3 regions of the Clostridium sp. Marseille-Q7071 genome follow, and region 3 is predicted to be linked to each of the others. Evidence: predicted binding sites of a transcription regulator. Region 3 holds the regulator's gene; each other region holds the start of a gene.
What was found. Region 3 encodes LexA, which represses DNA repair genes until DNA is damaged. Its sites were predicted from a motif close to CNAACANNTGTTNG; they were not measured.
Positions count from the first base shown of each region.

Region 1: recA (recombinase RecA) is a predicted target of LexA. The motif match lies at 7,468-7,481, and genes of this name have one in related genera.
Region 2: ACWPW7_RS07135 (Y-family DNA polymerase) is a predicted target of LexA. The motif match lies at 7,760-7,773, and genes of this name have one in related genera.

Region 1 covers NZ_CBCOPR010000001.1:2,322,279-2,332,711, forward strand. Annotated here, with positions in the region: gene ACWPW7_RS10855 (M16 family metallopeptidase) at 1-619, shown strand, start outside; gene ACWPW7_RS10860 (YlmC/YmxH family sporulation protein) at 713-988, shown strand; gene dapG (aspartate kinase) at 1,003-2,190, shown strand; gene ACWPW7_RS10870 (ClpP family protease) at 2,248-2,973, shown strand; gene ACWPW7_RS10875 (DNA translocase FtsK 4TM domain-containing protein) at 3,059-5,395, shown strand; gene rimO (30S ribosomal protein S12 methylthiotransferase RimO) at 5,435-6,760, shown strand; gene pgsA (CDP-diacylglycerol--glycerol-3-phosphate 3-phosphatidyltransferase) at 6,812-7,354, shown strand; gene recA (recombinase RecA) at 7,519-8,553, shown strand; gene rny (ribonuclease Y) at 9,052-10,433, shown strand, end outside.
Region 2 covers NZ_CBCOPR010000001.1:1,521,619-1,532,051, forward strand. Annotated here, with positions in the region: gene ACWPW7_RS07110 (sensor histidine kinase) at 107-1,570, shown strand; gene ACWPW7_RS07115 (VanW family protein) at 1,676-3,043, shown strand; gene ACWPW7_RS07120 (VanW family protein) at 3,593-5,110, shown strand; gene glpK (glycerol kinase GlpK) at 5,372-6,856, shown strand; gene ACWPW7_RS07130 (MIP/aquaporin family protein) at 6,888-7,592, shown strand; gene ACWPW7_RS07135 (Y-family DNA polymerase) at 7,816-9,051, shown strand; gene ACWPW7_RS07140 (hypothetical protein) at 9,384-9,641, shown strand; gene ACWPW7_RS07145 (YjiH family protein) at 10,033-10,433, shown strand, end outside.
Region 3 covers NZ_CBCOPR010000001.1:2,825,079-2,835,511, forward strand. Annotated here, with positions in the region: gene mutS (DNA mismatch repair protein MutS) at 1-2,123, shown strand, start outside; gene mutL (DNA mismatch repair endonuclease MutL) at 2,154-4,052, shown strand; gene miaA (tRNA (adenosine(37)-N6)-dimethylallyltransferase MiaA) at 4,075-5,019, shown strand; gene hfq (RNA chaperone Hfq) at 5,098-5,346, shown strand; gene ACWPW7_RS13330 (methionine gamma-lyase family protein) at 5,571-6,854, shown strand; gene lexA (transcriptional repressor LexA) at 6,884-7,492, opposite strand; gene ACWPW7_RS13340 (DEAD/DEAH box helicase) at 8,024-9,301, shown strand; gene ACWPW7_RS13345 (helix-turn-helix domain-containing protein) at 9,415-9,564, shown strand; partial or broken gene ACWPW7_RS13350 (RNA-guided endonuclease TnpB family protein) at 9,612-10,433, shown strand, end outside.

The DNA.
Region 1 (10,433 bases), 500 kb from region 3:
CACGCCAGAGATATTAAATAATAATTATTTCAGACGTAAAGACATAGAGCAACTTCACATAAATTTAGGAATGCCGGGACTAAAAATAGGTGATAATGATTTATATACATTAATATTATTATCTAATATGTTAGGTGGAGGAGCTGCCTCTATTCTCTTTCAGAAGATAAGAGAAGAATTAGGAATTTGTTATTCTATATATTTATATATGTCTTCTCATATAAACAATGGACTTGTAAATGTATATGCAGGATTAAATCCTAAGTATATTAAAGAGGCAATTGATGTTATACTTAATGAAGTTAATAAATTTTCAAAAGAGAATATCACCAATGAAAAACTTCAAAAAAGTAAAGAGCAGTTAAAAGGAAATTATATTTTAGGACTTGAAAGTACTAGCAGCAGAATGTTTAGTAATGGAAAATCCGTATTATTTTTAAATAAGATAAATACTCCAAGTGATGTAATTAAGAAAATAGATAAAATTGACATGGAGAGTGTGGAAAGAGTTAAGGAGCTTACTTTTAGAAAAGGCATACAAAGCAGTGCTTTTGTAGGTAAGGATACAAGACTTTTAAAAGAAATTTACAAAGATAATCTAACTGAGATAAAAAAATAATAACTTTAGTTTTATGTAAATGCTTTTTTCTTGCATAACTTCAGCTTAATTCTCATAATTATTTCTATGGGAATTATAATAAGAGGTGATATTATGGAAGATAATATTAAGTATTTAAGCGAAATGGAAAGATACGAGATTATAAATATTAATGACGGCGATAAATACAATTTTTTAGGCAATAATGATATTGTAATAGATGAACGTGGTGTATTAAAATTATTAATATTAAACGATAGTAAAGCTACTTTTAGTTTTTTTAAAAATAGTGAGCTCATCGAAGTACCTTGGGAGTATGTGAAGAAAATTGGCTCTCGAACTATTATAATAGATGTAGACAATGAGGTACTAAAAAAATCTCGTATTTAAGTGGGGGAGAAGTAATGAAGATACTCATACAAAAATTTGGAGGAACTTCTGTTTCAAGTGAAAGAAATAGAAAGTTAGTAGCAAAGAAAATAATTAGTGCCATAGAACAAGGATATAAGACGGTTGTTGTAGTATCTGCCATGGGAAGAAAAGGAGAACCTTATGCTACAGACACATTATTAGGTTTATTGAGTGAGAATTTTAAAAGAAATAACCTATTAGCTACAGATTTAATGGTAGGGTGTGGGGAAATTATAAGCACTGCTGTAATATCTAATGAGTTATACAATAATAATCTTAATGCCATACCACTAACAGGAGGACTTGCAGGAATTAAAACAGATAATAATTATGGAAATGCTACAATAATGGATGTAGATACTGAGAGATTACTAAAACTTCTAAATGAAGATAAGATACCAGTAGTAGCAGGATTTCAAGGGACTTGTGAAGAAGGGTATTTAACTACTCTTGGAAGAGGGGGAAGTGATGTTACTGCTGCTATATTAGGAGCTGCGCTAAAGGCGGAAGAAATCCATATTTATACAGATGTAGATGGTATAATGACTGCTGATCCTAGAATAGTATCTCATGCCACTTTGATTAAAGCTATAAGCTATGATGAGGTATGTCAATTTGCATATCAGGGGGCTAAAGTTATTCATCCTAGGGCTGTTGAGATATCTAAAAAGTATAATATACCATTAGTTATTAAAAACACTCTTAGTGACTGTGATGGAACCTTCATTACTAATCATATAGAAGATGATTCACAAAGTATTATTACTGGAATTACTCATGTAAAAGATAGAGTGCAAATTACTGTTGCGGATAATAATAGTGATAGTTATGTTGAATTGTTTGACATAATAGCAGAAAAAGGTATAAGTATTGATCTTATTAATGTCTTTCCTAAACAAAAAATATTTACTATAGCATTAAATGATTTAGATAAGTTTAAGGAGATTACAAATGAGATAAATTTACAATGCTCATATATTGAAAATTGTAGTAAGATTGCTATAATAGGTTCTAAGATGAGGGGAATGCCGGGAGTTATGGCTAGAATTTTAAAAACATTAACGAAAGAAAAAATAGAAGTACTACAAACAGCAGACTCTCATATGACCATATGGTGCTTAGTAGAAGCTCCATATACAGAATTGGCTATTAATGTACTTCATAAAGAATTTAATTTATGATAATTAAGTATATGATTTCCTCTAAATGTACAAAATAGAAATGTATATTTAGGAGGAATGATTATGGCAGATAAAAATACTGAAAAGAAAATAAAAAGTGAAGAGATAACTAAAAATGAAGAAGAATCAAAGCCCAATGAAGGAGTTCAAAATATTAAGGAGTTAGGAGTACTTAATGTGGCTAGTGGCGATGACAGTATACAAATACTACCTATAATAGGACAAATAGAAGGTCATAGTATGGGGTCACCTCAAACAAAAGTAACTAAATATGAACATGTTATACCTCAATTAGTAGCAATGGAAAGAGATGAAAAAGTTAAGGGTATACTTGTAATATTAAACACTGTTGGGGGAGATGTAGAGGCAGGGCTGGCAATTGCGGAAATGATAAATAGTCTGTCAAAACCAACAGTGTCTTTGGTAATTGGGGGAGGTCATTCCATAGGAGTTCCGCTAGCAACTTCATCGAGCTATTCATTTATTTCGCCTAGTGCTACTATGATTGTTCATCCCATAAGAATGAATGGTTTAGTAATAGGTGTACCTCAAACTTTTGACTATTTTAGAAAAATGCAAGAACGAATTATTGAATTTATAACAAGAACTTCTAAAATAAGTGCAGAGGAATTAAGAGGCATGATGGCTGAAACTGACGAATTATTAAACGATATGGGAACTATATTAATAGGGAAACAAGCAGTTGAATGCGGAATTATTGATGAAGTTGGAGGAATATCTCAAGCGTTGCACAAATTAAATGAACTTATTGATGAGAAATAGGTCGATTTTGACCTATTTTTTATTGAATTTATTTAAAAGGAAATATTATCATATTTGTAGAAATAATTAATTTGGAGGTGATACGGTGGCTAAAAATAACATTGATAAAGAAAAGAGCAAAAAATCTCAAAAAAGAAGTAGGTCTAAAGATAATGGAAAATCTGATAAGAGATATACTAATGAAAAAGGCCACTCGGAGGTTTCGGGAATTATACTTATAACTATAGGCATATTAATGTTACTTAGTTTAGGCTCTACTATATTTTCCAATCAATCATCATTATCTGGTATGATAGGATTATTTATTTATAAATTATTTGTAGGACTAATAGGCTTAGGTGCATATGTAATGCCTGCCTTTTGTATATTTATAGGAGCTAGTTATATAATTAAAAGTGGTAATATTGCTTTTACTAAGAGGTTTTATGGAATAGTTTTATTCATTATTAATAGCTTATTGTTTATACAAATGACTGTTTTATCTAATTATTATGTAAAAGATAATATTATGGTAGGAGTAGAAAAGATTTATAATTCTAGTAGTATACTTCATGGTGGAATTATAGGGTACTTTTTATCAGTTCCACTATATAAGCTTTTTGGAAAACTAGGAAGTTACATAATTTTTATTGCAGTATATATAATTTCTATAACTTTAATCAAGGACATAACTATCAAAGATATGATTTCAGAGATTGTGAATAAAAAAGATAGCTCAAGAGAAAATAAATTAAAAACTGATGGAAAGATACTTGTGAATGAGGAGTTAAAAGAAAACATCATCGAAGAAAATTCTATATCAAAAGTTGATACAAACCATAAAATAAAAATTATAGATTTCTTAAAATCTACAGAGATAGATGATAATAGTAAAAGTGAAAAGGATTCTATACAAAATAACATTAGAGAAGAAAAAAAAGAAAAGTCCTCTATTACTGATAAAGCTTTTACTAATGAATTAGAGGAAGAAATTCATATTAGCACTTTAAATAGTAATAAAAACTTTGAATATAAATCTCCTGATGTGGATTTACTTTATAAAAATGAACATAATCAACTTAAAAAAGGAGATAAAAAGGATTTATTAAATAGCGCAAGTAAGTTACAAGAAACTCTTTTAAGTTTTGGAGTAGAGGCAAAGGTTATACAAGTTACAAAAGGTCCATCTGTAACTAGATTTGAGCTTCAACCTAGTGCTGGAGTAAAAGTAAGTAAAATTGTTAATTTATCTGATGATATAGCTTTAAACTTAGCATCCTCAGGAGTTAGAATAGAAGCACCAATTCCAGGTAAGGCAGCAGTAGGAATAGAGGTACCTAATAGAGAATTAACACCAGTATATTTAAGAGAAGTTATTGAGTCTGAAGAATTTATAAGTTCTAATAAGAACTTAGCCTTTTGTCTAGGTAAGGATATAGGTGGACATTCTATTGTTTCTGACTTAACAAAAATGCCTCATATGCTAGTAGCAGGGGCAACAGGATCAGGTAAAAGTGTGTGTATAAATACCTTACTTATGAGTTTACTATATAAGTATTCTCCAGATGAGGTTAAATTATTACTTATAGATCCTAAAGTTGTTGAACTTAATATTTATAACGGAATACCACATTTATTAATTCCTGTAGTTACAGATCCTAAAAAAGCAGCTAGTGCATTAAGTTGGGCAGTAAATGAAATGACAAGAAGATATAAGATATTTGCAGATAATAACGTAAGAAACATTGAAGGTTACAATGAAATGGCAAATAAGGGTATTATTGAAGAAAAGCTACCTTGGATAGTAATTATAATTGATGAGCTTGCAGATCTTATGATGGTTTGTCCTAATGATGTTGAGGACTATATAGGCAGATTAGCACAGATGGCTAGAGCAGCGGGTATGCATTTAGTTATAGCTACTCAAAGACCGTCTGTAGACGTAATTACTGGAGTTATTAAAGCAAATATACCTTCAAGAATTTCTTTTGCCGTATCAAGCCAAATAGACTCAAGAACTATACTTGATTCATCGGGAGCAGAAAAATTACTTGGTAAAGGAGACATGCTATTTTATCCTGTAGGAGAAGCAAAGCCTGTTAGGATACAGGGAGCATTTGTGTCTGAAGAGGAAGTAGAGAGAGTAGTAACATTTATTAAAAATCAAGTAGAAGAACATCAATATGAAGATCACATTATTGAAGAGATAGAAGAAGGGGCTAGGCCTAAAAGTGATGATTGTGATGAGCTTTTAAATGAGGCTATAAAAATAGTTATAGATACGGAACAGGCATCTACCTCTCTATTGCAGAGAAGATTAAAAATAGGATATAATAGAGCAGCGAGAATAATAGAGCAGATGGAGGAAAGAGGTATTATTTCTGGAAAGAATGGAAGTAAGCCAAGACAGGTTCTTTTAAGTAAAGAGGAATATGAAGAGTGATAACCTTATACTATAAAGAAAAATATAGGAGGAAAACTAGTGGATAAATTGAAAGTTGGAGTAGTAAACTTAGGTTGTGATAAAAATAGAATTGACTCGGAAATTATTATAGGAAATATAAAAGAAAAATTTGAAGTTATAAATGAACCTAATAATGCAGATATTATAATAATAAACACTTGTGGATTCATTGAGAGCTCTAAGCAGGAATCTATAGATACTATACTTGAAATGGCAAAATATAAAGAAGATCATAATTGCAAAGTACTTATAGCTACAGGATGTTTAACTCAGAGATATGGGAGTGAACTTTTAAAGCTTATACCTGAGCTTGATATAATATTAGGGGTAAATGATTATGATAAATTAAATGACAGTATAGAAGATGTATTAAAAAATAATAAAAAAGTAGCCTATACAAGCTATAGTGATTCTAATATTAACATTGGAAAAAGAGTAGTTACAACGGGAGGAACTACAGCTTATATAAGGATATCCGAAGGCTGCAATAACCAATGTGCTTATTGTGCTATACCTAATATAAGAGGTAAGTATAGGAGTAGGACTATAGAAGATATTTTAAAGGAAGCATCAGTACTTGCTATAAATGGTTATAAAGAATTAATTTTAGTTGCACAAGATACTACAAGTTATGGCATAGATATATATGGTGAAAAGAAACTACACATATTATTAAATCAGTTATCTCAGATAAAAAGCATCAAATGGATTCGTATATTATATTGTTATGCTGAAGAGTTAACAGATGAAATAATAGATGAAATAGCAAGCAATGATAAAGTTTGTAAATATATTGATATACCTATACAACATATAAGTGATAAGATACTAAAAAGTATGAGAAGAAAAGGAAGAAATAAAACTATAACTGATAATATAAACAAATTAAGGGCTAAGGTTCCTAACGTAGTTTTAAGAACATCGCTTATAGTAGGATTTCCAGGAGAAAGGGAAGAAGACTTTGAAGAGCTTAAAGATTTTATTAAAAAAATCAAATTTGATAAGCTAGGCGTATTTACTTATTCACAGGAAGAGGGAACTGCTGCGGCTGATATGGATGAACAAATTGATAATGAAATAAAGGAAATGAGATATCATGAGCTTATGGCTCTTCAACAACAGATTTCTAAGGAGTTAAATAAAAATAGGGTAGGTAAAATATACACTGTATTGATAGAAAATAAAGAAGATAAAATGTATATTGGAAGAAGTTATGAAATGGCTCCTGAAATAGATGGTGAAATTTTTATTGAAAATGATAATAATATAAAGATAGGTCAATTTATTGACGTGGAGATTATAAGGGCATTAGAATATGATTTAATAGGAGTTGTTCTACAGTAAAGATATTCATATTTATTCTATAAAATTTTGTTTAAATAGGAGTTGTGTCATATGAATCTTGCAAATAAACTTACAGTGATAAGAATATTATTGGTTCCTATATTCTTAGTGTTTATAGCATTAAATACTTCTTTAGGAACAATTTTGGCTACCATAGTCTTTGTAGTAGCATCATTAACAGATAAGCTTGATGGATACATAGCTAGAAGCAGAAATCAAGTAACTACCTTTGGAAAGTTTATGGATCCTTTAGCAGACAAGTTACTAGTAACTTCTGCACTGGTTTCTTTAGTTGAGTTACAAGTAATACCAGGATGGGTAGCTATGATAATAATTGCAAGAGAATTTGCTGTATCCGGCCTTAGAACATTAGCTGCATCAGAAGGTATAGTAATTGCAGCTAGCAACTGGGGAAAGGCTAAAACTGTAATACAAATAATAGCAATAATAGCAGGATTAATAACATTAAGCTATAATAGTTGGATTATTAAAATAATAACAGTGATATCAATGACGTTAGCGGTTATAATAACTATAGTATCTGGTATAGATTATTTCTACAAAAATGTAGATGTGATTAAAATGGATAAGTGATTAAAAATATTTAAAATGGCAATTATAAAAAAGGAGTTCCTGCCTGTAGAGTAGGAACTTCTTACTATATTCTTTTAGTTGACCTATCAAATAATATATTGTATAATATAAATAGAACAAATGTTCGGTAAGTGAAAGGATGGTGGACCCTTAAGGGGAGATATATGAATAGTGAAAAGTTAAAAGCCTTAGAAGCAGCTATGGGACAGATAGAAAAACAATTTGGTAAAGGTTCAGTAATGAAGCTTGGAGAAAACAGTGTACTTAATTTAGATTCAATATCTACAGGATGTCTAGGATTAGATATAGGATTAGGAATAGGCGGAGTACCTAGAGGAAGAATTGTAGAGATATTCGGACCAGAGTCTTCAGGTAAAACAACAGTAGCGCTACATATTGTTGCAGAGGCTCAAAAAGCTGGAGGTGTGGCAGCTTTTATAGATGCAGAGCACGCATTAGATCCAGTATATGCCAAAGCTTTAGGCGTTGATATAGATAATTTAATAGTTTCTCAACCTGACACTGGAGAACAAGGACTTGAAATAACTGAGGCATTGGTTCGTTCAGGTGCAGTAGATGTTGTAGTTGTAGACTCCGTTGCAGCTCTTGTACCAAAAGCAGAAATTGAAGGAGAAATGGGAGATTCTCATGTTGGACTTCAAGCTAGACTTATGTCACAAGCACTTAGAAAATTAGCAGGATCTATAAATAAATCAAAATGTGTCACTATATTTATAAATCAACTTAGAGAAAAAGTTGGAGTAATGTTTGGAAATCCTGAAACTACTCCAGGTGGAAGAGCACTTAAATTCTATGCATCAGTTAGAATGGATGTAAGAAAAATTGATACTATTAAACAAGGTGATGAATTTTTAGGAAATAGAACTAGGGTTAAAATAACTAAAAATAAAGTTGCGCCTCCATTTAAACAAGCAGAATTCGATATCATGTATGGTGAGGGAATCTCAAGAGAAGGAGACGTTCTAGATATAGCAGTTAAAGAGGAAATAGTTCAGAAAAGTGGTGCATGGTTCTCTTATGGTGATACAAGATTAGGTCAAGGTAGAGAAAATGCTAAGAACTATTTTAAAGAAAATCCTGAATTAAGATTAGAGATAGAAAATAGAATAAGAGAAAAGTATACCTTACCTTTATATAAAGAAGAAATTTTAGTAGAAAAAAAAGATGGTGAAAAGTAGCAAGTGTTTCTTGCTACTTTTGTTTTTTAAAAAATTTTATAATGATATCAGCTTAAAAATTAATGTATGTCAAAATAATTATAATTATTTAATAGAATATATAATTTTTTAAAAGATAATATTTTCTATGCATTAAAATGTTGTATAATTAGGTTAAAAGATAGCAAAAATAGCTGGTCAATAACAAAGAAGAAATACCCATAAATGTACAATAAAAAATATGTAATTATTTGGTTATTTTTCTTTTATCTTTCAATAGTTTTGAATATATATATGAATAATTGGATATAATTTTAATATTATAAAAAAGTATATATTTTACCTGTTTGTAGCATACCAAGCAACTTGACATTATATAGAAAGTAATATAAAATAAATACAAATACTGGTTTAGCATAAATGTAATTGCTACCAATTGAATAAAATATGACACCTTTTCTAGCTTTCATTTTCAATCCAAATAGATATTAAAATGAGCAAAGGAGGTGTTAACATACAATGGATACAAACATAAACATGTTATTAGGGATAGGTATTGTATTAATTGTTATTTTCATTGGAATTTTTGTTGTTGTTTATACTAGAAAAAATATATCACAAGCTAATATTGCAAAGTCAGAAGAAGAAGCTAGAAAAATTATAGAAGAAGCTAAAAAAGATGCCGAATCTAAAAAGAAAGAAGCTATACTTGAGGCTAAAGAGGAAGTTCACAGATTGAGAACTGATCTTGAAAAAGAATCTAGAGAGAGAAGAAATGAAGTTCAGAGACTTGAAAGAAGAACTATTCAAAGAGAAGAATCTTTAGATAAAAAGAATGCAGTATTAGAGAAAAAAGAGGAAAATCTAAATAAAAAACAACAAGAAGTTGAAATATTAGAGTCAAGTATACAAGATTTGTATACTAAGCAGAGAGAGGAATTAGAGAGATTATCAGGTCTTACATCTGATGAGGCAAAGCAGATTTTACTAGACGAAGTAAGAAAAGAAGTTAAGCATGAAGCAGCAGTTATGATTAAAGAAGTTGAACAAAAAGCTAAAGAAGAGGCTGATAAAAAAGCTAGAGAAATCATAACATATGCTATTCAAAGATGTGCTGCAGATCATGTTGCAGAGTCTACTGTGCACGTGGTTTCTCTTCCAAATGATGAGATGAAAGGAAGAATAATAGGTAGAGAGGGTAGAAATATTAGAGCTCTTGAAACCCTTACAGGAGTAGATTTAATTATTGATGATACTCCAGAAGCGGTAATTCTTTCAGGATTTGATCCAATAAGAAGAGAAGTTGCAAGAATAGCTTTAGAGAAGCTTATAGTAGATGGAAGGATACATCCAGCAAGAATTGAAGAAATGGTAGAAAAAGCTAAGAAAGATGTTGATAATGATATTAAGGAAGAAGGAGAACAAGCTACCTTTGAAACAGGTGTACACGGTCTACATATTGAAATATTAAAATTATTAGGAAGACTGAAGTACAGAACAAGTTATGGTCAAAATGTATTAAAGCATTCCGTTGAGGTTGCTTATTTAGCAGGACTTATGGCATCAGAACTTGGCATGGATCCGACATTGGCAAAAAGATGCGGATTGTTACATGACATTGGTAAAGCTGTAGACCATGAAGTTGAAGGACCACATGCATTAATAGGTGCAGAACTTGCTAAGAAATATCATGAATCGCCAATAGTTGTAAATGCTATAGCAGCTCATCATGGTGATGTAGAATCTCAATCTTTAGAAGCCGTATTAGTTCAAGCAGCTGATGCTATTTCTGCTGCAAGGCCAGGTGCGAGAAGAGAAACATTGGAAGCTTATATTAAGAGATTAGAAAAACTTGAAGAAATTGCAAATTCTTATGAAGGCGTTGAAAAGTCATATGCCAT
Region 2 (10,433 bases), 1.3 Mb from region 3:
TTTAAAACTTTAATTGAATATATAATTGTAAAATTTTACATATTTAAAATTCTTACCAATTCTGTTAAGATATAAAAGTAATAAAATAAATCTAAAGAGGGGTTACATGGATAATAGTACGTTTTATCTCATATTATTATTATTACATGCTACATTAGCACTTGTTTTTATAGTTTTCAATATAAATCATCATAAAAAATATATTAATCTTATGTCTATTAGTCATATATTTGGAATACTTACTACTATTTTTACTTTTACTTTTTATGTTTTTAATAATTCATGGATTTTGAATAATATTTCTGTTTTATGCTTTTTATTTGGAAACTTTGCAGCTATTTTAGCATTAAATAATTTTTTAAATAATGATATATCAAAAAAAATTAAATATGGGGCATTGTCATTAATAATTATAGATATTTTATCATTAAATTTTTTTCATCCATTAAGTGTATTCTTACACAAAATAGTATTAATGCTTATTTACATATATTTTGGAATTAAAATAATAAAAGAAAAGGATAATTCCTTTAATACATATTGTTTTGGAATTTCTAGTATAATTTTTCCAATTATACAAATGATTTTTGGGTTTTCATGGGTTTTTATACTAGAAAAACATTATTATGTTGATATAGTAGCATATATTCTTCAAACTCTTACTTTTTCACTATGTATGATTTTATTAACTTTAGCTGAAGAAGAGAGATCCTATAATAATAAAGTACAGCGATTACAAGAAGAAGTTAACTCAACTCAAAGACGCATTCAAGAAATTTATGAATTAGATAAATTAAAGACTGAATTTATAGCAAATATTTCTCATGAGTTAAGAACACCTATTAATATTTTATTTAGTAGTGTACAACTCTTAGAATTAAATTATCATAAGGCACATAATAAGGAAAATGATAAGAACTTAGTTTATTTAACTAATATGAAGAATAACTGTTATAGATTAATTAAACTTACTAACAATTTAATTGATATGAGTAAGATAGAAGCTGGATTTTTAGAAGTTAAACTTAGAAATTATAATATAGTGAGTATAATTGAAGATATAACAATGTCTATAGTAGATTTTGCTGGTGATAAGAATATTCATGTTGAGTTCGATACCGAATTTGAAGAAAAAATTATAGCTTGCGACATAGAAATGATAGAGAGAATAATGCTAAATTTATTATCTAACTCCATCAAATTTACTAAAAATGCTGGGAAAATAGAAGTTTACATCAGTGAAGATAAAAATAATATAATAATATCTGTTAAAGACAATGGAATAGGAATTCCTAAGCATATGCACGATAAAATTTATAATAGATTTACTCAAGTAACTGATACCTTTACTAGGGTGAATGAAGGAAGTGGAATAGGGCTTTCACTAGTGAAATCTTTAGTAGAAATGCATAATGGAGAAATAAAATTAGAAAGTGAACATAATAAAGGATGTAAGTTTAAAATATTGCTCCCTAAAACTATTATTGAAAATGAAGAATTCATCAGTACTGAAGGTAAAGAAATAAATATGAAAAAGATAGAGATAGAATTTTCTGATATATATATGTAGTTATAGAATTATAAAAAGTCTTTAATTTTTATCAGTATATTTTGATAATTACTACACACTCTAATATTATGTTAAAAGTAAATAATATTAGAGAGGAAGGAGAATATGAAAAATAAAGGAGATGTCTTTAAAAAAAAATATGGAATAATTACAATAATCTTAATTTTTATAATAGTTATAGTAAGTTATTTTGTTTACGTTCATAGTGTAGTAAGTGCATATGAAAATATTATATATCCAGGAGTAAAAATTGAAGAATATAATTTAGAAAATATGACTAAAGAACAAGCATTAGTATTTATTAAAGAAAAATATGACAAGCCTCTGAAAAATAATTCCATAACATTAGTATGTAAGGGAAAAGAGTATAATATTCCCTATGATAGTTTAAATATAAATTATAACATAGAAGAAATAGTAGAAGAGGCTTTCTGCTATGGTAAGGATCAAAACACTCGTAATAAATTTTTAGCTATAAAAAAACCACAAGAAAAACAGTTTACTGCTAAATTTACTTATGACAATAAACCTGTAGATGAAATATTATCTACCATAGAAAAATCTTTAAATAAGAAAGCAAAAAATGCTTCTATTACCAGAAAGAATGGGAAATTTTACATAACACCTGAGATTTCTAAAGAGGAAATAGAGAGGAAAAAAGTAAAAGATCAAATTGAAGATGTAATTATTTCTCATATTGGTGAATCATATAAATATAATATTCCTTTTGAAATTAGAGAACCTAAAATTACAAAGAAGAAGTTAGAGAACATAAATCAATTAATTGCTTCTACTAAAACTGGTTATACGCCCTCAACTCCTGCTAGAACTAAAAATATATCTATAGCCACCTATACTAATAATGGAATTTTACTAATGCCTGGAGATGAATATAGTTTTAATAAAATAGTAGGAGATACAACTGCTGATAAAGGATATTTACCAGCTACAGTTATAATAGGAGATAAGCTAGAACAAGGATTAGGTGGAGGAATATGCCAAGTTTCAACTACTCTTCATAATGCTGTTTTAAAAACAGGTATAATACCCACAGAAAGATTAAATCATAATATGCCTGTAGGTTATACAGAGCTAGGGATGGATGCAACTGTTGCTTATGGTACTGTAGATTACAAATTTAAAAATACCTTAAATTATCCAATATATATAGAAGGAGCTGTTACAGATAATGATGTAATTTTTAATATATATTCAAACTCATCATTAAAAAGTAAAAGTTATGAATTTTCTCAAGATATATATGGAAAATATCCTATATCTACTGAATATGTCTATGATAATACTATAGAAAAAGGTAAAGAGAAAATTAAAAATCCTGGGAGTGCAGGTTACAAGGTGAAGGTATATAGAACAGAGTATGAAAATGGAGAAAAAAAAGATAAAATTCTTTTAAATGATGATTTTTATAAACCGGTGAAGAAAGTTATAGCTAAGGGAACTAAGGCATATTAAAAAAATAAACAAGTCAGTATGCTAGACTATTTTGTGCCATACTGCGTCAGCAGAACCCATTGATAGCTCTACTATCAACGGAACCTGTTTCCTTGTCTGACGCAAAATAGTCGTCGCATCTTTGCCTTGTTATTTATTTTAATGTGCCTAAATAAAAATTAGATAGTCTTAATAAGAGCTATGAAAATAAAGTAGCTAGTTAAAGATTCAAAATAGATTAACATACAGCAATAGTTATTTTAAATATGTTTAAAGTGTAATTATATCGTAATAGATTTGTTACACTTTTTATTCTGAAATCAATTAATATCTATATATAATGAAGATATATTTCTTTTAAACTTTTATAAAAATTAACAACATCAATCGAATGTATGAAATAAACTTTTAAAATCGCTTTAGCTTATATAAAATGTGGGTTTTTACAAAGTGAAAGCTAAAACATTTTATGATATACTATAGGTGTATTTATTATTAAATTTATTTTATTTAAGCAATTATTTATTTACTTCGGGTTAGGGAAAATTTTTCAATGAAAGGAATTTTAACATGAACACAAACTTAGAAAATAATACTGTAGTAAAAAGTAGAACTTCTAAAAAGAAAAAGAAAGCTAAAGCTAAAAAAAGAAGAGTAATTATAATTTCTTTAATAGCAGCTTTATTAATGATATCAATTGGTGGAGTATTCTACGTTAAAACTACGGTTGATAATTATGAAAGTGTTATTTATCCAGGAATGAAAATTCAAGGAATTGACCTTTCCGGTAAAACAAAAGAAGAAGCGTTAAAATTAATAGAAGAAAAGTACAAGAAAAGTGTAGAGCAGAAAAAATTAATTATGACAGCTGGAGATAAATCCTATGTAGTTAATTATGCTGATATGAAATTAAACTTTAACTTAGAGGATACAGTAAAGTCTGTATTTGAAGAGGGAAAAGATAAGGGAGTAATGGAAAAGTTTAAAATGATTAAAAATCCTACAGAAAAAGATCATCAGCTAAAATTTACTTATGATAATAAAATAATAGAGAATAAAATTAAGACTATGGAAAGTGAACTAAATAAAAATAAAGTTAATGCTAAAATAGCTAAAGCTGGAGATGGATTTGACATAACTCCTGAGCAAACAGGTATGAAGCTAGATTCTAAATCACTACAGGAGGAAATAACTAAAGCAATAGCTTCTTCAAAAGAAACAGAAGCTGAAGTTAAAGTTAAAGCAAAACTTGTAGAAGATAAACCAACAATAACAAAAGCAGAACTTGAAAAGATAAATACCAAAATATCAGATTTTAGTACAAGCTACGAAAATTCAACTCAGGCAAGAGCTGTAAATATAGAAATAAGTACAAATACTATAAATGGAACTTTATTAATGCCAGGAGATAGTGTTAGTTTTAATACTATAGTAGGTGATACAACCCCTGACAAAGGATATTTAGAAGGTGTTGTAATTATAGGGGATAAGTTTGAAAAGGATTATGGTGGAGGAGTATGTCAAGTATCTACCACTCTTCATAATGCAGTGTTAAGAGCTGGAATACTTCCAGATTCAAGACTTAATCATAATCTTCCTGTAGGTTATGTTGAAAAGGGGTTAGATGCAGCTATAGCTTATGGATGGTTAGATTATGTATTTACAAATAACACAAAATATCCAATGTATATTGAGGGATATGCAGGTAATAGTAGTGTTGGTTTTAATATTTACTCTAATTCAGCCTTACTTACAGGAAAAAGATACGAGTTTTATAGTGAGACTTATGCAACTACTCCATTTGAAACTAAAGTTGAAGAGGATTCAACTTTAGAAGAAGGAACAGAAGTTATTCAGCAATATGGTATGGAAGGATATAAGGTTAAGGCTTATAGAGTAATTTATCAGAATGATGTAGAGATTTCAAGGGAGCTTATGAATAATGATACTTATGCTCCAACTCCTCAAATAGTTAAAAGAGGTACTAAAAAGGCAGAAGCTGCTAAACCTTCAAAACCAGATGAAAATAAAGATAAAGAAAAAGACAAAGAAAAAGAAAAAGAAAAAGATAAAAATAAGCCTAATTAAAGTAACAATGCACAATCAAACAATAATTAATAATTTAATAACAATTAATGAACAATAATGCAAGAAACTAAGATCTATGATCTTAGTTTTTTTTTACAATATTGTAATTACAGTTTATAATAAAGATATTATTTTATGAATTTTAAATTTTAGTTTAGAAATAGAGTAATAAATTAAAACTTTTAGACAGGTTATAATTAGCTACTCTTTTTTAATATACTATAATACGATAATCAAAAGTCTTTTATGGGAGGGATGAACATGGCAAAATATGTTATGGCATTGGATCAAGGAACAACAAGCTCAAGATGCATAATTTTTAATGAAAAAGGGACTATATCAAGTGTGGCGCAAAAAGAATTTACTCAAATTTATCCTAAGGGAGGATGGGTAGAACACGACCCTATAGAAATCTGGTCTACTCAATTGGGTGTTGCAACAGAATCTATGGCAAAACTAGGGATAACTGCCACAGATATTTCTGCTATTGGTATTACTAATCAAAGAGAAACTACAGTAGTTTGGAACAAACATACTGGACAACCTGTTTATAATGCTATAGTTTGGCAGTGTAGAAGGACTGCGGAAATTTGTGATGAGCTTAGGGAAAAAGGATTAGACAAGATGTTTACAGAAAAAACAGGCCTTATTTTAGATGCCTATTTTTCAGGAACGAAAATTAAATGGATATTAGACAATGTAGAAGGAGCAAGGGAAGAAGCAGAAAAAGGCAATCTTTTATTTGGTACTATAGATACTTGGCTTATATGGAATTTGACTAAGGGAAAAGTTCATGTTACAGATTACACTAATGCTTCTAGAACTCTTATATTCAACATTCATGAACTAAAATGGGATGAAGAAATTTTAAGTATTTTAAATATACCAAAATCAATGCTACCAGAAGTTAAACCTTCTAGTCATGTTTATGGTTATACTGATCATTCACTATTAGGAGCTAAAACTCCTATAGCAGGGGTTGCAGGAGATCAGCAGGCTGCCTTATTTGGACAGTGCTGTCACCAACCGGGAACAGCAAAAAACACTTATGGAACAGGTTGTTTTATGCTTATGAATACGGGAGAAAAGGCTGTTAATTCTAAAAAAGGACTTTTAACTACAATAGCTTGGGGGGTAGATGGTAAGGTAGAATATGCTTTAGAAGGAAGTATATTTATAGCAGGAGCAGCTATTCAGTGGCTAAGAGATGAGTTAAGAATGATAAAACGAGCAGAAGATTCTGAAGAATATGCTACAGCAGTAGAAGATACTAATGGAGTTTATATGGTACCAGCATTTGTAGGTCTTGGAGCTCCTTATTGGGATCAATATGCTAGAGGAACCATTGTAGGTCTTACCCGAGGAGCAAAAAAAGAGCATATAATAAGAGCTACTTTAGAATCTCTAGCTTATCAGACTTATGATGTATTAAAAGCAATGGAAGAGGATTCAGGAATAACATTAAAGGCATTAAAAGTAGATGGAGGAGCTTGTGCAAACAACTTCTTAATGCAATTCCAAGCAGATGTATTAGGAGTACAAGTTGATAGACCTGAAGTAATAGAAACTACTGCTTTAGGAGCTGCTTATTTAGCTGGTTTAGCAGTAGGTTATTGGAAAAATAAAGAAGAAATTTGCGAAAATTGGGCTATTTCAAAGAGATTTGAGCCTAATATGGAGGAGAAAAAGCGAGAAAAACTCTTAGAAGGTTGGCATGAAGCAGTTAATAGATCATTGGTGCGATAAGAGTAGATATCTAATTTAAGGAGGATATATTATGTCAATTTATTTAGCAGAGTTATTGGGAACAATGCTTTTAATTCTTCTAGGAGATGGAGTAGTTGCAAATGTATGTTTAGATAAATCCAAAGCCAATGGTTCAGGCTGGATAGTAATAGCTACTGGCTGGGCTTTAGCAGTAACAATTCCAGTGTTTATATTTGGACCTATATCAGGAGCACATTTTAATCCAGCAGTAACTTTAGGTTTAGCTGCAATAGGAAAATTCCCTTGGGCAGATGTTCCTCTATTTATCTTATGTCAAATGTTGGGGGCTTTCATTGGGGCATGTTTAGTTTATATTTATTATAAAAATCATTTTGATGCCACTGAGGATAAAGACACTAAGAGAGGAGTATTTTGTACTGCTCCAGCAATAAAAGATACAGTGAATAATTTTATTTGCGAATTCATAGGAACTTTCGTTCTTGTATTTGCTATATTGGGAATTGCAAATACAAAGATGGTAGATGGAATTTCACCATTGGCAGTTGGATTGATAATTTGGGTAATAGGAATAACTTTAGGTGGAACCACTGGTTATGCTATAAATCCTGCTAGAGATTTAGGACCAAGAATAGCTCATGCGATTTTACCAATTAAGGGTAAGGGAGATTCAGATTGGGGATATGCTTGGATACCAATTGTAGCACCAATATTAGGAGGAATTGTAGCAGCATTGGTGTTTAATGGAATTTTTTAATTTAAAATATAAAGGAGTTAGAGAAATTCTAACTCCTTTATATTTTAAATTTTTTGTATCAAAAAGTTTTTAGAACTTATTAATTATTTAATAGCTTTGAGGAGTTTATTAAATTTTTAATATCTTTAGTAAAATTAATTACCATAATTGGAATTTTAGCTTTACATAGAACGTATGTTCTTATATAATTAAAATTATATGAATATTGAGAGAGGTAGTAAAGATGGAGAATTATGATAAGTGTATTTTTCATATAGATGTTAATTCTGCGTATTTATCATGGACAGCAGTTTATAGACTTCAAAAAGGAGAGAAAATAGATTTGAGAAAAATACCATCAGTGATAGGTGGAGATGAAAAATCACGACATGGTATAGTATTAGCTAAATCTATACCTGCAAAGAAATATAATATTATAACTGGAGAAAGTTTATATTCTGCTTTCCAGAAATGCCCTAATTTAAAAGTGGTTCATGGAGATTTTGAATTATATAATAAATGCAGTAAAGCTATGATAGAGATACTTTTGGAGTATAGTCCATTATTAGAGCAGTATTCTATAGATGAGTGTTTTTTAGAGGTTACTAATAATAAATATACTAGAGAAGATTATATAAAACTAGCACATCAAATTAAAGATAGAATAAAAGAAAAATTAGGATTTACGGTGAACATAGGTATATCCTCTAACAAACTTTTAGCAAAAATGGCATCAGATTTTAAAAAACCTGATAGAGTTCATACTCTTTTTAAAGAAGAGATAGAAAATAAAATGTGGAAATTACCTATAGAAAACTTATTTATGGTAGGAAAGGCAACATTACCAAAATTAAAGAAAATTAATATAAACACTATAGGTGATTTAGCAAAATATGATATAGAAAAATTAAAATATTTCTTTAAAAGTTATGGGAACATGATTCATAATTATGCTAATGGTATTGATTTTTCAGTAATTGATGCTAATAAAAAATATAAAAATAAAAATATGGGAAACTCCACTACTATTCCTTTTGATGTGGAAGATAGAGAAACTGCTCATAGAATTTTATTATCTTTATGTGAAACTTTAGGTATGAGATTAAGAAAAAGTAACAATTATTGTAATGTGGTTTCTATATCTATAAGAAACAGTGAATTTATAAATTACTCAAAACAGAAAAAAATTATAAATCCTATTAATAGCACTAATGAACTTTACAAGATAAGTTGCAAGCTTTTTGATGAACTTTGGCATGGTGAACCTATTAGGCTTTTAGCAGTGAATACATCAATAGCTAGTGAAAATTTTGGTGTGCAACTTTCATTATTTGATAAAAAAGAGGATGAAAAGTATATTGTATTAGAGAAAACCATAGATAGTATAAGAGATAAATATGGAAATAAATCAATAGTGAAGTCATCTTTTTTACATTCTGGTATTAAACCTGTAAGTGGAAGAACAGAGGAAGAACTATAGGTATCCAATATGAAAACTTAAAATATACTGTGGAAAATAAATTTTCTATAAAAATAGCTTAACCCCTTGAAAATTAAGAAATAATAATTAAGAATGAATAATTTAGGAAGAAATTCACCTTTAGTGAATTTCTAAAATAAAATTTATTCTAAAAAACTCCAAAGACTTTGACGATGGAGTTTTAGCCATAATTCTTCATTTTTCATTCTTCATTTTTCATTCGTAGAAAAGAATTTTTATTATGGAAATTAAATCATGTATAAGTTAAATTTTTATTGTGGAACCCTATATTTAAGGCATCTTCAAAAAATAATTTATAAGGAGAGTTTTAGATGAAGGTGGTAGCACAACCTATTGATATGGTTGCATGGTTTGATAGTGACGGGGAAATACATCCTGTAAAATTTAGAATTGTCGATGAAACTACAGAAGTAGTAAAAATAAATAAAATCATATGCAAGGAAAAAGAGAAACTAGCAGGAAATTTAATGATGATATTTAGATGCCAAAGTATTATTAATGATAAGGAAAAGATTTATGAAATTAAATATGACCTAAACAGTTGTAAGTGGATATTATTTAAAATATAATTACATAATTGTAAATAATAAGTTAATAGGGAAAAGAATATGCTTATATAAATTTTTTATTTTATAGAAGAGCACTATTATTATAAAATAAAAGAGATAGTATGGATATTATTTTAACTGCAGGTTTAAGTGGGGTGTACTTTGGGTAGTATGCCCTTAATTCATAGTTATGCTATATTATTTATATGTTATGAATAATTATCAGATAAGTTTGCATAATATTACAATGATTTAACTATAAACCTTATGAAATGTAACAACTCTATAAACTTTTGGAGATTAATTCATAAAAACATAAAAAATAAGTTAAAGAATAAGGGTTGGTTATTGGTAATTTATGTATTATCATTATATAAATGGATTGAGTATTCTGAAAAATAAGGAGGCAGATATGGCTAATTTAAAGGAAAAACCTCAAACAACATCAAGAGTATTGCGATTTATTATTCCTTCATTAATAGGTGTGGTATTATTTATGATACCAATTCCTTTTAATGGTGAGATTACAATCCCAGTTGCATTATTATCTAAATCAATAATTAATATTCTAGAAGAAAGTTTACCAACAATTACAGCAGTAATAATATGTATTAGTGCTATATGTGCTATAGTTACTAAAATAGTAAAGCCCAAATTTATAACAGAAAATAAATATTTAAACTCATTATTTAATATAACTCCATTATGGTTATGTGCAAGAATTTTTGGCATGTTATTTGTAATCTTAGCATTATTTCAAGTGGGACCTGAATGGATATGGTCAGATGCTACAGGGGGAATGCTCTTAACAAG
Region 3 (10,433 bases):
TTTCTATATCAAGATTTGATGAGGATTTTTTCTCCACAGAAGAAGAAAAGTTACAAAATCAATTTAAAAATTATGAAGAACTTCAATTTAGTGAAAGTTTAGTAAGAGGATGTAATGGCTTATTAAATTATATAGTTGAAACACAAAAAGTTACGCTATCCAATATTGATACTATTGAAATTTATAATATCTTTGATTACCTTGTAATTGACGGCAACTCAAGAAGAAATTTAGAGATAACAGAAAGTTTAAGGGATAAAACTAAGAGAGGGTCATTGCTTTCAGTATTAGATAAAACTAGTACTGCTATGGGAGCAAGAAGACTTAGAAAATGGATAGAGCAGCCATTGGTAGATAAGAAAGAGATTGAGCTAAGACAAAATGCTATTGAAGAACTAATAAAAAATATTTCACTACAAGAAGATCTTGATGAGGCACTAAATGATATTTATGATATAGAGAGATTAGTTGGTAAAATTAGCTCTAAAAGTATAAATGCTAAAGAACTTTTAGCACTAAAAAACTCTATTGAAAAAATTCCAAGGATTAAAGATTTACTATCAAGTTTTAGTGAAGATTTGCTTATAGATATTGAAAAAAACTTAGATGATTTAAAAGATATTTATGAATTTTTACATTGTTCTATTAGTGAAAGCCCAGCGATTTCTGTAAAAGAAGGTAATATAATAAAAGAGGGCTATAATGAAGAAATTGATGAACTTAGAAACTCAAAGAAATGTGGTAAACAATGGATTGCCAATCTTGAGAGTAATGAAAAGAAATCAACTGGAATTAAATCTTTAAAAATAGGTTATAATAAAGTATTCGGCTACTTTATTGAAGTAACTAAAAGTAATTTATCCTTAATTCCAGAGGGAAGATATATAAGAAAGCAAACCTTATCTAATGCTGAAAGATTTATAACTCCCGAACTTAAAGAAATGGAAGATAAAATTTTAGGTGCAGAGGATAAATTAATTTCTTTAGAGTACGAAGTTTTTGTAACTATTAGAGAAGAAATAGAAAAACATGTTGATAGGATGAAGACTTCTGCAAAGCTTATATCAGAATTGGATTCTTTATGTAGTTTGTCCAAGGTTGCAAGGGATAACAATTATATAAAACCATCTATTAATACAAAAGGTATATTAAAAATAGAAGATGGAAGACATCCTGTAGTAGAAAAAATGCTACCAATAAATAGTTTTGTAGGAAATGATACTTTATTAGACGGAAAAGATAATCAAATGTTATTAATAACTGGACCTAATATGGCAGGAAAATCTACTTATATGAGACAAGTTGCGCTTATAACTTTGATGGCACAGATAGGAAGCTTTATACCTGCAAAATCAGCAGATATTTCCGTATGTGATAAAATCTTTACTAGAATCGGTGCTTCTGACGACTTAGCTGGAGGAAAGAGCACCTTCATGGTTGAAATGTGGGAAGTATCAAATATATTAAAGAATGCTACTAATAAAAGTTTAATATTATTAGATGAGGTAGGACGAGGAACAAGCACCTATGATGGGTTAAGTATTGCTTGGGCAGTTATTGAATATATATGCGAAAGCTCAAATATTAAATGTAAAACTTTATTTGCAACTCATTATCACGAGCTTACAAAGTTAGAAAACAAGATAAAGGGTGTTAAAAACTATTCAATTGCAGTTAAAAAAGTTGATAATAATATAATCTTCTTAAGAAAGATAATTCCAGCAGGCGCTGATGAATCCTATGGAATTGAAGTTGCAAAATTAGCAGGGATACCAAATAAAGTTATTGATAGAGCAAGAGAAATACTATCTCATCTTGAAGATAATAACAACAATAAAGATATAACTACTATTTATACTGAAAATAAGGCTGTAATTGTAGAGGAAAAAGATTTACAAGAGGAAATTACTAATAATGAAGTAGCTGTAGATAAAGTAAGTGTAGAAAAAGCAGCTAAAAAAGAAAATAAAGTTGAGGTATTAGAAGAAATACAGCTTGGATTTGAGGATATTCAAAGTATGAATTTAATGAAAGAAATTAAAAATATTGATATTTTAAATATGACTCCAATGGAAGGCTTTAATAAGCTATATGAACTAATCAAGAAAGCAAAATCATTATAAAAATACCTTTTCTTAATAGGAGGTGATTTTTTGAAAAGAATTAATATTTTAGATTTTGAAACTTCAAATAAAATTGCGGCAGGTGAGGTTGTAGAAAGGGCAAGTTCTGTTGTAAAAGAACTTATTGAAAATAGTGTTGATGCTAATTCAAAAAATATTATTATTGAAATAGAAGATAGTGGCAACAAATTGATTAAAATCAGTGATGATGGAGATGGTATTCATCCTGAAGATATAGAAAAAGCCTTTATGCCACATGCCACAAGTAAAATTAGAGGTATAGAAGATATATATAATATTAATAGTTTTGGCTTTAGGGGGGAGGCCCTTTCTAGCATAGCATCTATATCAAAAGTTACATTAAAGAGTAAAACTAAGGATGAACCCTTTGGAAAGGAGATATATGTTGAGGGAGGCAAGGTAGTTCATATTATGGATACAGCTTGTAATGATGGAACTACTATAGAGGTAAGAGATTTATTCTTCAATGTGCCTGCTCGTCAAAAGTTTTTAAAATCAGCTCAAAGGGAAGCTTCATTAATTTCTGATTTAGTGCTGAGATTAGCCTTAGGAAATCATGACATATCCTTTAAACTAATTAATAAAGGGAAAGTAACTATAAATACTTATGGCACAGAAGATATAGTAGAGACTATTAGAGTGTTATATGGCAAGGAAGTAAAGGAAAATATAATTCCTTTTGAAAAATATAATGATATAGTTTCTGTTCATGGTTTTATTGGAAATGCTGAGATAAGCAGAGGTAGTAGAAACAGGCAATCTATATTTGTAAATAAGAGACTTATAAAAAATAGTACAATAACTGCAGCAATAGAGAATGCCTTTAAATCTTTCTTAACAATAAATAAATTTCCTTTCTTCGTATTATTTTTAGATATTTTTCCTGAATTCATTGATCCTAATGTCCATCCTACTAAAGCGGAGATTAAGTTCTTTGATGATAGATCTATATTCAAGTTAGTATTTGATGGAGTTCATAGTGCATTAAGGGAATATATGCAGCATTCTTTTAGTATTGAAGAGGATGTTTTAGTTGTAAAGGAAAAGGAAGTTGTAGATAATAATTATATACAACCTAAATATGAACAAGAAGCCTTTAATGATAGTATTTTTGAAAGAAAAATATCCAATAAGGATATTGAATTTCAATCTATACCTATAGATCTAAAACCATTAAAAAATGTTGATTTAATAAATAACTTTGAAACAAAAGAAGAATTAGTAAAAAAACCTGAAGAAAAATTTGAAAATGAAACTATAAGTACTAAAACTTTAAAAATAAATAATATAGAAGAAAGCCCTATAGAAAACTTAAGTTTACAACCTAAGTTTGGTCATATAAATATTATTGGACAGTTTAATAATACTTATATAATAGGTGAGAGCAATAATGAATTGATATTAATTGATCAGCATGCTGCTCATGAAAAGTATCTTTTCGAAAAATATAGAACATCAATAAAAAAATTGGAAGTAGTGTCTCAAATTTTATTAACTCCAATAGTTATTGAACTAACTTATGAAGATTTTCCTTATTATAGCGAAAATGTAGAAGCTTTTGAGAATGCTGGGTTCAAAATTGAAGATTTTGGCGATAATACTATAAGTATAAGAGAAGTACCTATGTTTTTAGGTAAGCCTGATGTAAAATCTCTATTTTACGAAATATTAGATAATTTAAAAAAACTAGGTAGTGGAGAAACTACAGAAGTTAAGTATAATAAAATAGCTTCTCTTGCATGTAGAGCAGCAGTAAAAGCTAATGATAAGTTATCAATAATGGAGATGGAGAAGTTAATGGAAGATTTGCGTTATATTGAGGAACCATTTACTTGTCCTCATGGGAGACCTACTATGATCAAAATAACATTAAATGAACTAGAAAAAAGATTTAAAAGAATACAATAGAATAGAGTTTAGGTGAGATTTTATGAAGGATTTGTTTATTCTTGCAGGACCAACTGCAGTGGGAAAAACTGAAATATCCATTAAGCTGGCAAAAAAACTAAATGGTGAGATAATTTCCTGTGATTCAATGCAAATATATAAAGAAATGGATATTGGATCTGCTAAGATAACTAGAGAGGAAATGAAGGGAATAGAACATTATTTAGTGGATATTATTAATCCAAGTGAAGAATTTAGTGTGGCTCAATTTAAAGAATACGCTGAAGATGCTATCCACAAAATTTATGATAAAAATAAGCTACCTATGGTGGTAGGAGGTACAGGGCTTTATATTAACTCCCTTATCTACAATTATAGTTTTGGTGATACCAGTAAGGATGAAAAGTATAGAGAGTATTTAAGCAGTCTAGCAGAGCAAAATGGCAAGGATTATGTTCATAATATGCTTAAAGAAATAGATGAAGACAGTTTTCAGAAGCTTTATCCCAATGATTTAAAGCGAGTGATTAGAGCATTAGAAGTATATAAGACTACAGGTAAGACTATGAGTGAGTACTTAGCTGAACAAAATATTTATGATATACCTTATAATGTATATTACTATGTACTAACCATGAATAGAGAAAAGCTTTATGAACGAATTAATAAAAGAGTAGATATTATGATGGAAAAAGGACTCTTAGAAGAAGTAATTGCATTAAAAAATAAAGGGTATACTGAAGATATGCAATCTATGAAAGGAATAGGGTATAAAGAACTACTATATCACTTAAAAGGCGAGATATCTTTAGAAAAATCTATTGATATGATTAAGCAATTTAGTAGAAATTATGCTAAGAGGCAGCTTACATGGTTTAGAAAAGATCCTAGAGTAGTTTGGGTAGACAAAGATAGGTTCAATAATGATGATGAAGTTGCTAAGTTTATCGAAGAAGATTTTAAAAGAAAAATATTAATGAATAATTAAAACTAAATAATTTCCCAAATAAAAGGATTTTATAATTATTCATAGAATAAGTTAATTATATTTACGGAGGTGTTTTTAATGAGTAAATCTACAAATAATTTACAAGATATATTTTTGAATGGTGCTAGAAAAAACAAAGTGCCAGTTACAATACATTTAACAAATGGATTTCAAATAAAGGGTAATGTTACTGGTTTTGATAGCTTTACAGTTATTTTATATTCTGATGGAAAACAAATGCTAATTTATAAACATGCTATATCAACAATTACTCCTCTAAGACCAATTTTATTCAATAGTTCAAATGAAAATTCTAATGAAGATTAAATACATAAAATATACTTAGATTAAAAAATCTAGGTATATTTTATTTTAGGCATACTAAAGAAAATAACTAGTCAAAAGTTATGTATATTTTACGCTATACTGACTATTTTTTTAATATGACTTAGCTCATAAAACTCTTATTCAAGTAAATTATTGAGATTTGATTATTATTATTTACTATGTTAGTATTATGAAGGTAGTTTTTGTATAAGGAGATATGAATTATGATAGATATAACTAAAGAGTTTCTAATGAAAAAATATAATATAAATTCTACGCTTTTAGAGCTTTATGAAAATGCATTAGAAGATGTAAAACCACAATTTGAAAAATTAGATGAAATAAGAGAATATAATCAGCTTAAGGTTTTAAATGCACTTCAAGAGGAAAGAATAAGTGATATGCATTTTACTAATTCTTCTGGGTATGGATATGGAGATATAGGAAGAGATGCCTTAGATAAAGTTTATGCTAAAGTATTTAATACTGAAGCTGCTTTAGTTAGACCTCACTTTGTTAATGGCACTCATGCTATTGGTGCAGCCTTATTTGGAAATTTGAGGCCTGGTGATACAATGGTTAGTGTTTGTGGAGCACCTTATGATACTCTTCATAGCATAATTGGAATTAGTGAAGAGAAAAATATAGGTTCATTAAAAGAGTATGGTGTAAATTATAAACAGATAGATTTGGAAGAAAATAAAAAAGTTAATATAGAAGCTATGAAATCTATATTAAGAGAAGATAATACTGTAAAATTAGTACATATTCAAAGATCAACAGGTTATGGCTGGAGAAAATCCTTATTAGTAGAAGATATAAGACCGATAATTAAAGCAGTTAAGGAAATAAATGAAGATATAATATGTTTCGTAGATAATTGTTATGGTGAATTTATACAGATTATCGAGCCTACAGATGTAGGAGCAGACTTGGTAGCAGGTTCGCTTATTAAAAATATTGGTGGAGGTATAGCTCCAACTGGAGGATATATAGCTGGAAAAGAAGAGTACGTAAATCAAGCAGCATATAGGTTAACTATACCAGGAATAGGTGGAGAATGCGGTTCTACCTTTGGAGTAATGAGAACACTGTTCCAAGGATTATTCTTAGCACCTCATATTGCTATTGAAGCAGTTAAAGGAGCAATATTTTGTGCTAGAATTATGGAATTAGCAGGTTTTGAGGTTCTTCCAAAGTATAATGATGAAAGAAGCGATATAATTCAAGCAATTAAGTTTAATGATAAAGAGAAATTAATAAAATTCTGCAAAGGAATTCAAGCAGGATCACCAATAGATTCTTTTGTAGAATGTGAGCCGTGGGATATGCCAGGATATAGTGATCAAGTTATAATGGCGGCAGGTGCCTTTATTCAAGGTTCTTCAATAGAGTTATCTGCTGATGCTCCAATTAGAGATCCATTTATAGCATATCTTCAAGGTGGATTGACTTTTGACCACGCTAAAACAGGAATATTAATTGCATTAGGGAAAATATTTGCATAATAAAAGCGTGACATTTTGTCACGCTTTTATTAATACTTTCTATATAACCCTGCAAGCTTTCCAAGAATAGTACAATCTTTTACTAAAATTGGATTCATCGAAGCATTTTCGGGTTGAAGTCTTATATAGCCATCTTCCTTATAAAAAGTTTTAATTGTAGCCTCATTTTCGATAAGAGCTACTACAATATCACCATTATTGGCTACAGAAGTTTTTTCTATAATCGCCAAATCACCATCAAATATTCCAGCCTCAATCATACTTTCTCCAGAAACTTTTAATATAAAAAGATCATTTTTATTTTTTATAAAATTTATTGGCATAGAAAATGTATCTTCAATACTTTCATGAGCAAGTATAGGCTCACCAGCAGTTATTTTACCTACTATAGGAATATCTATTAACTCTTTTTTTATTGGAGAGCCTAATAAAAGCTCTATTGCTCTAGGTTTAGTGGGATCACGTCTTATAAGTCCTTTTTTTTCAAGACGAGATAGATGACCATGAACCGTAGAGGTTGATTTTAAATTTACTGCTTCGCATATTTCTCTAACAGAAGGCGGATAACCTTTTGTGGATATTTGTTCTTTTAAAAATTCATATATTTCAATTTGTTTATTATTCTTAACATCAGCCATAGAACCACCTCATTTCTTAGAGAAATTATATCATAAGAAATTTTAAATATCAAACTTATGTTCTATAAGACATATGAAATTTCAATATGTTTATAATAAGTGAATTTAAATAATACTAATAATAAAGTTAAAATTATTTCAATTTAACATTTTTTCCTGTATACTTATGTAGTTTACAAAGTTAGGCATCTTCAAAAAAATAATAGACCAGTATATTAGCCTATTTTCCATCATACTACGTCGTCAGAACCCGCCCATAGCGCCACTATGAGCAGAACCTAACGCCTTGTCTGATATGGAGGCATATTCAAAAAAATAACTAGTCAGTATACTCATCTATTTTGTATCATACTGCGTCGTCAGAACTCCATGATAGTTAAACTATCATGAAAACCTGTCTTCTTGTCTGATATGAAATATATTTCGCATCTTTAACTAGCTATTTTATTTCATATGCTTAAAATATACTAACATCTTTGATCTATTATTTTCTTTCAGATGCCTTATAGGAAAGCTTAAGGAGAGAGAAAGATGACAAATAGTTTCAGTGATTTAAATATAAGTGAAAATATAATTAAGGGTTTAGGTGTACAAGAAATAAGGATACCAACAAAAATACAACAGAAATCTATACCATATATATCTGACAATAAAGATGTAGTTGCACAATCAGAAACTGGTAGTGGAAAAACTTTAGCTTATCTGTTACCTCTTTTTCAAAAAATTGATGCTTCAAAAAGAGAAAATCAAGCTATAATATTAACTCCTACCCACGAGTTAGCAGTACAAGTACAAAAGGTAGTAGATACTTTGTCTAAAAATAGTAATTACAATATAACCTCTTCAGTTATAATTGGAAATGTAAATATTAAGCGTCAAGTAGAAAAGTTAAAAGAAAAACCCCATATAATTGTTGGTTCTACTGGAAGAATATTAGAATTAATAAAAATGAAGAAGATTTCTGGTCACACAATAAAAACTATAATTATAGATGAATGCGATAAGCTATTAGATATAAATAACATAGAAAATACAAAAGCTGTAATAAAGACTACTTTAAGAGAAAGGCAAGTCTTATGTTTTTCAGCAACTTTAACAGAAGAAGTTATTAATTTTTCAAAGGAAATGATGAAGGAACCTATTATTATAAAAAGTGAAGTAGAAAATGTAACAAATAAAAATATTGATCATATATATTTTATTTGCGATAGAAGAGATAAAATTCTTATGGTAAGAAAATTAGTAGCAGCTTTAAATCCTAGAAAAGCAATAGTATTTATTAATAAAAGTGATGAGATTGAAATAATGGCAGAGAAGCTTAGATATCATAAACTAAAAGCTGAATCAATTCATGGTACATCTTTTAAAAGTGATAGAAAAAAAGCTATGGATGCTTTTATTAATGGTAAATCTAATATATTAGTTTCTTCTGATTTGGCCTCTCGAGGTCTTGATATTAAAGGTGTCACCCATGTTATAAATCTAGATATACCAGAAAACTCAATGGATTATATACATAGGGTAGGAAGATGTGGAAGGGGTAATGAAAGAGGCGTAGCCATATCAATAGTAACAGAAAGAGAAGAAACTATTATTTCTCAATATAAAAATAAATTTAAGATTAATATTGATTTAAAGGATATATATTATGGTAAAATTATTAATCCTAAAGAAAAACAGTTTATAAAGAAAGATAAAGGCATAACGTCTAAACCAAAAACTAAATTTAAGAATAATAATAAAAATAGTAAAGAAAAAACATATAAAGAAGCAAAAAATAAGAAAACTTCTGAGAAAAAATTTAAATAACAATATATGCTGAAATTTATTAGTTTAACATAATTTCAACAAGAATTCTCCCATCTTCTTAGGTGGGAGATGAATTGGTGCTAACTAAATAAAATGAGAAATAAGGTGATATTGTGCTAAAAGCTTATAAATATAGGATATATCCTAATCAAGAACAGAGAGTATATTTAGCTAAAACATTTGGTTGTGCTAGGTTCGTCTATAACAAAATGTTGAGTGATAGGATTAAAGCCTATGAAGAAAATAAAGATTTAGATATTTAAAAATTAAATATCCTACACCAGCGCAATATAAATATGAATTTCCTTGGCTGAAAGAAGTTGATAGTTTAGCACTTTCTAATGAACAATTAAATTTAGACAAAGCGTATAAAAACTTTTTCAGAGATAAATCAGTAGGGTTTCCAAAATTCAAAAGCAAAAATATAAATTATCATAGTTATACTACTAATAATCAAAAAGGTACTGTATATATTGAAAATAATAAAATAAAAATACCAAAATTAAAAACAATGATTAAGATAAAACAACATAGGCAATTCAACGGATTAATTAAGAGTTGCACTATAAATCAAGTCCCTAGTGGTAAATATTATATATCAATTTTAGTGGATACTGAAAATATACAATTACCTAAGATAGAAAAGAAAATAGGCATAGATATGGGGCTTAAGGAATTTCTAGTATGCTCAGATGGATACAAAGAGCCTAATCCAAAGCATCTTAGACGATCAGAAAGAAGATTAATTAAGTTACAAAAAGACTTATCAAGAAAGCAAAAGGAAGTAATAATAGAAATAAAGCAAGATTAAAAGTAGCTAAATTACATAAAAGGATAGAAAATCAAAGGGCAGATTTCTTACATGAATTATCAATAAAACTAATTAGAGAAAACCAATCTATAGTTATTGAAGACTTAAAAGTTAAGAACATGCAGCAGAATCATAAATTAGCAAAAGCTATAAGTGAAGCTAGTTGGTCAGAATTTAGAAAGATGCTAGAATACAAATCTAAATGGTATGGAAGAGAATTTATAATAGCACCTAGTAATTATGCTAGTAGTCAATTATGTTCAGAGTGCGGGTATAAAAATTCAGAAGTGAAAAAATTAGCACTTAGAGAGTGGACTTGTC